DNA from 2 places in the Paenibacillus sp. JNUCC 34 genome. Region 2 is predicted to be linked to the other one. Evidence: riboswitches for the same ligand, from Rfam matches in the RefSeq annotation. Region 2 holds a riboswitch; the other holds the start of a gene.
What was found. A riboswitch is a leader RNA that binds a small molecule or an ion and turns the genes downstream of it on or off. The one in region 2 is predicted to bind cyclic di-GMP.
Positions count from the first base shown of each region.

Region 1: another riboswitch for cyclic di-GMP. It lies ahead of AC2TF5_RS08145 (glycosyl hydrolase family 18 protein); the one in region 2 lies ahead of AC2TF5_RS25255 (transglutaminase domain-containing protein).

Region 1 is NZ_CM177770.1:1,752,287-1,756,727, reverse strand. Features, by position in the region: gene AC2TF5_RS08155 (phosphotransferase enzyme family protein) at 1-15, opposite strand, end outside; partial or broken gene AC2TF5_RS08150 (TrmB family transcriptional regulator) at 994-1,442, opposite strand; cyclic di-GMP riboswitch class I at 1,823-1,907, shown strand; gene AC2TF5_RS08145 (glycosyl hydrolase family 18 protein) at 2,022-4,441, shown strand, end outside.
Region 2 is NZ_CM177770.1:5,447,341-5,451,781, forward strand. Features, by position in the region: gene AC2TF5_RS25250 (MucBP domain-containing protein) at 1-942, opposite strand, end outside; gene AC2TF5_RS25255 (transglutaminase domain-containing protein) at 1,626-2,426, opposite strand; cyclic di-GMP riboswitch class I at 2,440-2,525, opposite strand; partial or broken gene AC2TF5_RS25260 (transposase) at 3,272-4,078, opposite strand.

The sequences.
Region 1 (4,441 bases), 2.3 Mb from region 2:
AATCCTCTTATCCATATTATTCCTCCTGCCCGTTAATTGAGTATAATTATCTTAATTTTTTTCTTCAGTCCCATGGATGGGACAAATGATCTATTTACAAAATGTGTTTTGGGGCCAATCTTTCATATAACGTCTTATCTACGAACTTCGTGAATACTACCATATTACGTGTATTCCCGTACTTCGTAAACACTCCTTTCGTGAGGATATTTACGAACTCCCCTTCCATAATAACCCCGATTTCAAAAATGAAGCAGGCTCTTAATTCGCCTGGCGTCCTTCATAACACATAAGTATAACGTTCTGTTGTTCAGTTGCTTTGGGGCCCGAGTAACTTTTGTATATATCTTAGATCCCTATCCCCTTCCAGTAAATGCATCGTAAAGGAATGTCTCAACACGTGAATGCTCGCCTTTTTCGCCAGAGCGCTCTGTTAAGAGCCTTCCGTGCCATTGGCCCGGGAAAATCAATTCCGGTTAATGCAACTCCATATATTTTTGAAGCAGCTGATAGGCTGTATCCGATAAGATCGTAAAGGCGATCTTAGGGCCTAACTACCAATTTAACTTATATAAAATTACAGCGCACTGCTGCATTGATTGACATAAGCATGTGAGTAAGCAAGCAAACCAGGTAAAACAACATACCCGCTCCTAAAGCAACTCATTCCTACAAAAAGACCCACAGATCACGAATAGCTGGGGCTGTAATCATATCTAGCACTCTTTCCTTATCAATCCAACAACTTTCTGAGGTTTCTTCCGATGTACTTAATACTCCCCCGATTGGTCTACATACAAAATCCATCATTAGTTTTGTTGGTACATCTGTTACACAGTCGTACCATTTATGTATTCCAGTATTTGAGTAGATCCCAATTACATGAGATACTTCAATGTTAATTCCACTTTCTTCTTTTATTGCTCCTTATTTTAAAAAATAGAAGCCAACAGACTAACTACTACGAAAAAGTGAAAGAAAATACGGTTCAATTTATTTGAACCGTTTTCCAGTAACAACATGAAATAGGTTAGGGGCGTTTTTCCAAAGAGCTTCTGTTTTCTCTGGACCAACTTCTTTAACTAATTCTGAGAACATAGTGTCATGCCTGATGTATTCCATCGCGATTAACACAAGTGCTGGGTCTTCTGTTTTTATCGCCCATGCAGGTGTATTTGGCGAAAAATTTGCAATTAATACTTCTTCATATCCCGTGCAACAATCGTTAATCGACCATTCATACGTTCCTCAGCTACTTCTGGAGCCATGTAATTATGATGAGTAGTTACACCAAGCTGAATATCAGGTGCTCCAAAAAGAATTGAAAAAACGTGGATATCATCTTTTATCCGCCTATCTATAGCACCTTTTATCGAAGAGACTTGTGGTTCCCAAATCGACAACCATATTTCTTCTTCGACTTTATCTATAATGTCAATCATTACGAGGTACACCCGACCTTATACTTATTTCATATCCTGTTATTGGGAAGTCCCCCCCTCCCTAAGACCTACTCCCCAAACCTTTCCGGACATTTGGAATGTGTAAAAATTCATAACAAGGAATGCTAAGGGAATGGCGCAGTTACTAGGAAGATGCACAGCATGAAACCACATGAAATCAAAATACGTTCCCTTATCGCATCCGCATTATTAACCTTATATGATGCAAGTGAATAATAAAATCGACCCATGTTCATTTTTTCACAAATAAGCTGCGAGACCCATTAAATAAACGGAAAATTGCTGTATATTAAACGGTGCATACATGTATCGTTATACATCGCCGCCATTAAAAGTAACAGCGTATGCATTTTTGTCCAGGTATTACTAGGCAAAGCTAGGGAAATCTAGTGACGCAAAGCTAAAGGGGCTAAGGAAGACATTCTATGCCAGCCAGCTGCCGATTAATAGAATCCAATCCCTATTAGTCGTTTGCGTTAGTTTTGTATTGTTCATCATAAGTAATACCCTACCCTAGCTGCCTATTAATATAATCTATTGATAGGAAGTGAATAACGGATGAAAACTAGGAGAAAGCAGAGTGCCCGAAGATTGTTCGCCATGACGGTAATGACCATCATGATGTTCGTGTCTTCATTGGCCCCAGCTTATGCAGGAACGACTGTTCCTGCAGCACAGGAACCTGTGGTCAAGAACTCGACACAGGAAATCCGGAATGTCATGTACTATGGCGATTGGTCGATTTGGGGAGGACAAGGGAACTTTTATCCCAAGGATATTCCCGCCGATCAATTAACCCACTTGAACTATGCGTTTCTCGATTTTGACGCTCAAGGCAACCTCGTCTTTACGGACAAGGATGCGGCTGTAGGCGCGCCTGTCGGCCAGGATGGCGTACAATGGGATGTAGCCAATTCAGGCAGCCTTATCGCCCTGCAGCAATTGCGCGCAGAAAACCCGAACCTGAAAATCGGCATCTCTCTTGGCGGATGGTCCAAATCAGGCGACTTCTCCGTTGTAGCGGCCGATGCTTCGAAGCGGGCGAATCTGGTGCAGAATGTCATGAAGTTCATCAAGTACACGAACATGGACTTCGTTGATGTGGATTGGGAGTTCCCGGCTGAAGTTCGCCAGCCTGATCTGGTCGATAATAAAAACGATGAAGGCACGAAATACGCCACGCCGGAGGATAAAAATAATTATATCGTGCTCCTGCAAGACTTGAAAAACGCATTAAATAAACAAGGAGCCGAGCTTGGTAAAGCGTATGAACTGTCTGTTGCCCTGCCCGCCCCCAAAAAGAAAATTGATATCGGCATTGATGTGCCAAGACTGTTCAACATTGTAGACTTTGCCAACATCATGACTTATGATATGCGCGGCGCATGGGATGAGATAAGCGGCCATCATACCGGCTTGTATCCGAATCCAAATGACCCGCTCACCGGCAACAACCTATCCATTGACGAGAGCGTGAACTATTTGATTCAGCAAGGTGCCGAGCCGAGCAAGATTGTCATCGGAGCGGCTTACTATACTCGCGGCTGGAATAAAGTGTCGCAAGGCTCCGATCCGAATCATCCGGGGCTGTTCGGTGAAGCGACACTATCCGCCAAGGATGCGGATCAGACTCCATCCCGCGGCGCGGTTGGCGAAGCCCCTCTCGTCCTTGGGGACGGCGGCCGCCGAACAGGGACTTGGTCTTATCGCAATCTCGACAAGCTGAAGGCCACATACCCGAATCTCAAAGAATACTGGGATGATGCGGCTAAAGCTCCCTATCTGTATGATGAGACAACCGGCGTATTTTACACGTATGACAATGAAAGATCCATTCAAGAGAAAACGAAATATGTGCTTGAGAATGGTCTAGGCGGCGTCATTGCTTGGATGGCTGCCAATGATGCCCCTACTACGGACCCTGCCAAGCGTGACAAATTAACAAAGGTGACGAAAGAAGGTCTCTTCGGAAGCCAGCCGTTGAAAACACATGAGATCCAATATACCAAGCTGGACGTGACGGTTACTATGAAACCGTATACAGAGCCTTGGGGAAACAATACAGGGTATGAAATTACCCTCGTCAATAACGAGTCTTTGACCGAATCGAATCAAGTATTGAGAGCCGTGGAAAGAGGAGCAAAAACGGTTAAGCTGCCGAAGCTTTACATCCAAGCCGATGGACCGTTCACTTCCGGCGATTATTTGGCGGGAACCGTAACCAATGAGAACGGTTATACGGTCGTCGATTTGAAATCGGTTTATGACGCCAAGACGATTGAGCCTGGCAGATCCTATACGTTCAAACTTAAGGGAGATGCCGAGATTACAAGCATGGAGCTTGTTCAGCGGGTGTCGAATAACAGCCCGGAGATGAATAGACAACTCATTCTGGGTGATGAAGCTCCAAGCAAGAATCAACCGCCTGTATTGCATGGCGTAACGGACCTGACGATTCAAGTCGGCGACAACTTTGATAAGCTGGCCGGCGTAACCGCTACGGACGCAGAAGACGGAGATCTGACATCCCGTATTACCGTGACGGGAGAAGTCAATACGAGTGTGGCCGGCAAGTATCAGTTGGTGTACTCCGTTACGGATTCGCAAGGATTAACGGCCGAGAAAAAACGCACCATTACAGTTATCGAAGCGGCAACTCCGGAGTATAACTTTGGGGTTGGCCAAGGAATCGAGTGGCCGAAGCAAGTCAATTCTCCATTCGTCGATATGGTTGCATGGGTTACCAAGCCGGGCTATTCCAATAACGGCGCCCCTAACCTCGCCAGAATTTCCGAGGATACCGGCGTGAAATTCTTCAATCTCGGCTTTATTCAATCCATTTCGCGGCAAATCGTTGACGGTAAAGTGCAATGGGGCTGGGGAGGATACTCCGTCCTCAATGAGAAGAATGCAGATAACGCCCAATATCAAGGAATTAAGCAGTCGATCCGGGAGATTCGCGAGATGGGTGGCGATGT
Region 2 (4,441 bases):
GTCTTTTTTCACTGACGTGTACTCTTCACCAATCTCACCTGTTAAAATTTCTGGTGTGGCAATGGCGGTGCCTTCTTCATCAACGTATGTTACGTTTACAGGTTGACTTACGAGCTTTTTGTAAACATAAATGACGTTTTGTTCTTTGTCAGTGAATGTACCAGAAGCGTTATCAGGGATTGAAACTAAGGTATACCCTGGAACGTCTTTTTTCACTGACGTGTACTCTTCACCAATCTTACCTGTTAAAATTTCTGGTGTGGCAATGACGATGCCGTCTTCATCAACGTATGTTACGTTTACAGGTTGGCTTATGCCAGGTGATGTAGGACATTTTGCGTTAAAATCAGATATCTCGATAGATATTACATTGTCAGGTAAATTTGAGTTATTCTTGTCGAACGATCCCCAAATGTATACAAAAGAACTTGGATCAAGATCAACTTGTCCATTAATTGAACCTGTGGCGTATATCGCTGATCCTGAACTTAAAGTTGTTATGGGTGCAGTCAAACTCCCCCTTACACACATCCGTGAATTGTTAGAAATCTCAACTTCATTGTTTGTTTGAACCCCTAATTCTGCAATCATGTAAGAATCGTTGTCTAACTTCAAATACTCTCGCGGGTTTAAGGAACCTCTAAAATAGAGCGCTGAGTTATCTTTTATTTCTATACCTTTACTTATGGTAGATCCCTTAATCGTAATTGTAGAATTAAGCACTTTAACATAATCTGACTTAAAACCGTTTGATTCGCAACGAACACTGTCGTATAAAGGACCATCTTCGCAAAATTCGTCACCCGCAGATTGTAAAGTATAGATTGCCTGACTTACTGTTTCATCATCGTTTGCGCTAGCAATAATAGTTGATGGCCATCCATTAGAAGCAATCAGTAAAGCTATTAATAGGATGGTTAGTTTCTGGAACCACTTTTTCATTTGATTAAAAAACCTCACTTCAAATTTTTCATAAATATTTGTGCGTGATGACTGATTTTCGAATCGCTAAAGCTAATCCTTTTCAAATACATAATTAATAAACTATTAGACTATTTCCTGGCTCGGATGAAACAATCACCTCCTAAAATGGATGTTCAAAATCTATAATGTTTATCGATTTATTCAAAAGAAGACCATCACCTCCTAAAAACCATCATCCGCTTGTACGCCGAACGCTTCAAAATTGAATGCACGTTCCGCGAAATGAAGCAGGTGATCGGCGGATTCAGCTACCATTTTTGGAGTAAGTCTATGCCAAAGCTGAATCGCTACCTGAAAAAGGAAGAGACCCCTCCACTAGAGCTCATCACTGAGGAAAAAGATAAACAAAATATTCGATTTGTCTCCGAAGCGACGGTGATGACTTATTTACGCAGGTCTATTTTTCACTTGTTTGCTTGTCATCCCCATTTATCGATAACATGAATTATTCGCTCACTGTCCAGTAACACATATACATGTCAAAAAAACTGACTTATTGTATATTTCTAATGCTATTGAGCCAAGTCAATGTTTATCAAATCAAATATACGCGATCAAACTGAACATTTTCTGAATATTTAACTAAAAAAACCGCCCATCTCCTTACTGGAGATCAGACGGTTTCAAAGTATATGTCACATTCAATATTGTTTTTTAATCGAATAATCGCGCTTATCTTTAATCATATCTGGTTTTTCGCTACCCTTTGACTTAATGGAGTCATATGTTGTATCGATGGTTACCCATTTACTCGATTCTTGGAGATAAACCTCGTTCCAGGCATGATATTGTTCGACATCATTCTTGCTCCCCATGAGCAGCTTAGTTGGAATGCCCTCACTTCGAAGCATAGCCGCGAACAAAGCTGAAAAATCATAACATATTCCTTGCTTTTCTTCCAAAGTCTTGTCTATAGAAGGGATATATTCATTAGGAAGATTGCTCGCTTTCTTATAATCATAGCTAATGTTGTTTATAATATAGTTGTAAATTGCTGCAACCTTGTCTTTGTCTTGTTTTAGATTTTTCGTCAATTCACGAGCTTTGGTTATCGCTTTCATATCCTCATTCCAATAAATCATCTGAATCGGCTGCAAATATACTTGTTCTTTACTTGAAGCTTTTAGAATGACATCTTTGTTTTCTAACATCTTATACTTATTTCCTGTAACGTTCTCCAAAATGGATACCGTATATTTCCCATCTCCAAGTTGCAAGGGAAAACGGTTGTTTGAAGTCAAGCTATATACATATTGCTGGTTTCCTTTGCTGATCGTAACCTTGATTTTTGCATCATTCGGAGCCTGGTAAGATACACTCACGATTCCATCGTTTAATTCTCCCATATTTATATAGGAATTCGAAGTACTGCCTAAAGCAATAGTTGGAGCGGACAATAAACAAACAATAAGCAAAATAAATGCCAATTGACGTTTAAACATAAAAAACTCCCCTTTCGGTAACTGGCTGCCATCTTAATAAATAAGGAAGGCCCTGTAGCTTTGCGTCTCTAATTTTCATTAGATTTGCCATTATCGGTGGAAAGCACCTGATATGTATTTTATTTTCCTATATAGTAGCATAGCTTGTCCCGTTTGTGTAAGCTTAAATGTCAAATTAGGGCCTGTCTTCAAACTATGAAACTAGCATCATAGGTGGTAAAACCCGACTTCGATAATGTGATGATGATGCGACGATTGTTCGCGTTCATCAACATGGAACCGGAACAAAAGGAGACAGCAATTTCAGGCAATCGCCGCTCCAGAGGCGGATTAACAACCAAAATCCCACAGGCCCTAGCTGTACGTTCCATGATTTCAAGGGAGGCCTAGACGGTGAGCCCATTGACTATATTTTCACCATGACGGATATCGAAATGATTGAAACCCATATACATCGCGATCAGATCGACGGTGCCTGTCCTTCTGATCATTATGCCATTTCCGTCATCTTAAAACCTGTGGTTTCTTAAAAGTATACAAGGAATCTATATTTGATTTAGACAGAACGATTTATTTAGGCTCTCATGTCATTAAAAGCGCTGTCGATACGGTAAACAATCTTCTAGGTAATGAAAAAAATGGTTCTGTTCTATGCGAACAAAACCATTGATCAAGAGATCATAGAACGGTTAGTTATCGGGGCAAGTTTCTTTGAGTTCGTATCTCATACTAATACTAGATATAGGCGGTGGGATCAGGCCGGGCAGGAACGTAACGCATCTTGGTCGAGGGTGCTATTTCCCACGGCTTAGGCGCTCTAGTTATCAACCGAAGCCCCAAGCTCTTCGTGGGGAGAGGGTTTGCTGGACGGTTTTGCGCACTTCTTGTACACTGTCGATCACGTAACCATGTACATGAAAACGATCGGCGATGCGGATGGCAGATGGAAAGCACTCGCGAATCCAGGTGTGGTAAGCTTGCGCCAGATCCATCACCACCGCTTTTGGCTTCAGCATTAGAAACTGCCGATGCTCGTTGGTATACGTGCACAGATCATCCAGTTTCCGCCCTGGCAACAGATCCAGCATGCTTTCTCCTTTAAGGTTGTGAATGCCGGTATTGTAGGTATGGCCTTTCTTGATGGCGAAGTCATCAATCCCCAATACCAAATCGTTTGCTTCTTGTGCTTCGTCCCAGGCTTGACCGGTAAGCTGCTGGCAAAGCATCGGCACGGCCTTGTTATGCATGTCCTGTGCCGTGCTGATCGGCATTTGTTGCATCCGGGCACTATGGGCGGCAGTTGCACCAAGGGCATGTTCCACAGCGCGGGAACGAAAAAGATGGCTGTAACGCTGCTTAGGGCCGACGAAATCATACGCCCATACAAATCCGATTCTACAATCCACGCAGTACATTCGGATGCTGGGTACGCATAAGTAGGTTTTCTTCTCAAATACGTGAAGATGCCGGACTGTCCGCATTTCATTGCGTCCTTTGCGAATGACCGCTTGATCTGACTTGCAGCCTGGGCAATTTTGCTTAGAAGCGACAGGTACGGCCTCAATGTGAAGTTCTTCACCCCCGATAAACAGGATTTGGCTGATCGTAAGTTCTGGTAAATTGAGCATTTGATTGATATACCGGATTTGCATCTGTCTATTCCTCTTTTGTTGTTGGGTAGGACTTTCAACAATACAGGATTGCAGATGTTTTTCCATTTTTATACCCAGATTATCCAGTCAAGCACTGATTTCTGTTTTGAGCCTTTATTCTAGTCTAAAACAACTAACAAAATGGGAATTCCTCCGTTCTACATGAATAGCCTTAGGCCTTCCAAAAGGCTCTATTTCACATGATTATATCTAGCAATTCGCCCTCATTATGGCTCTCACAACAGAAATGAAAGCCTAAAGACATATGTAGAACCATGCCTTACGATGTAAAATAGTTCTATCTTCACCACCAAATTACGACTTTAATCTACGATATTTTTAAAAGCTACTTTCAGCCTATAC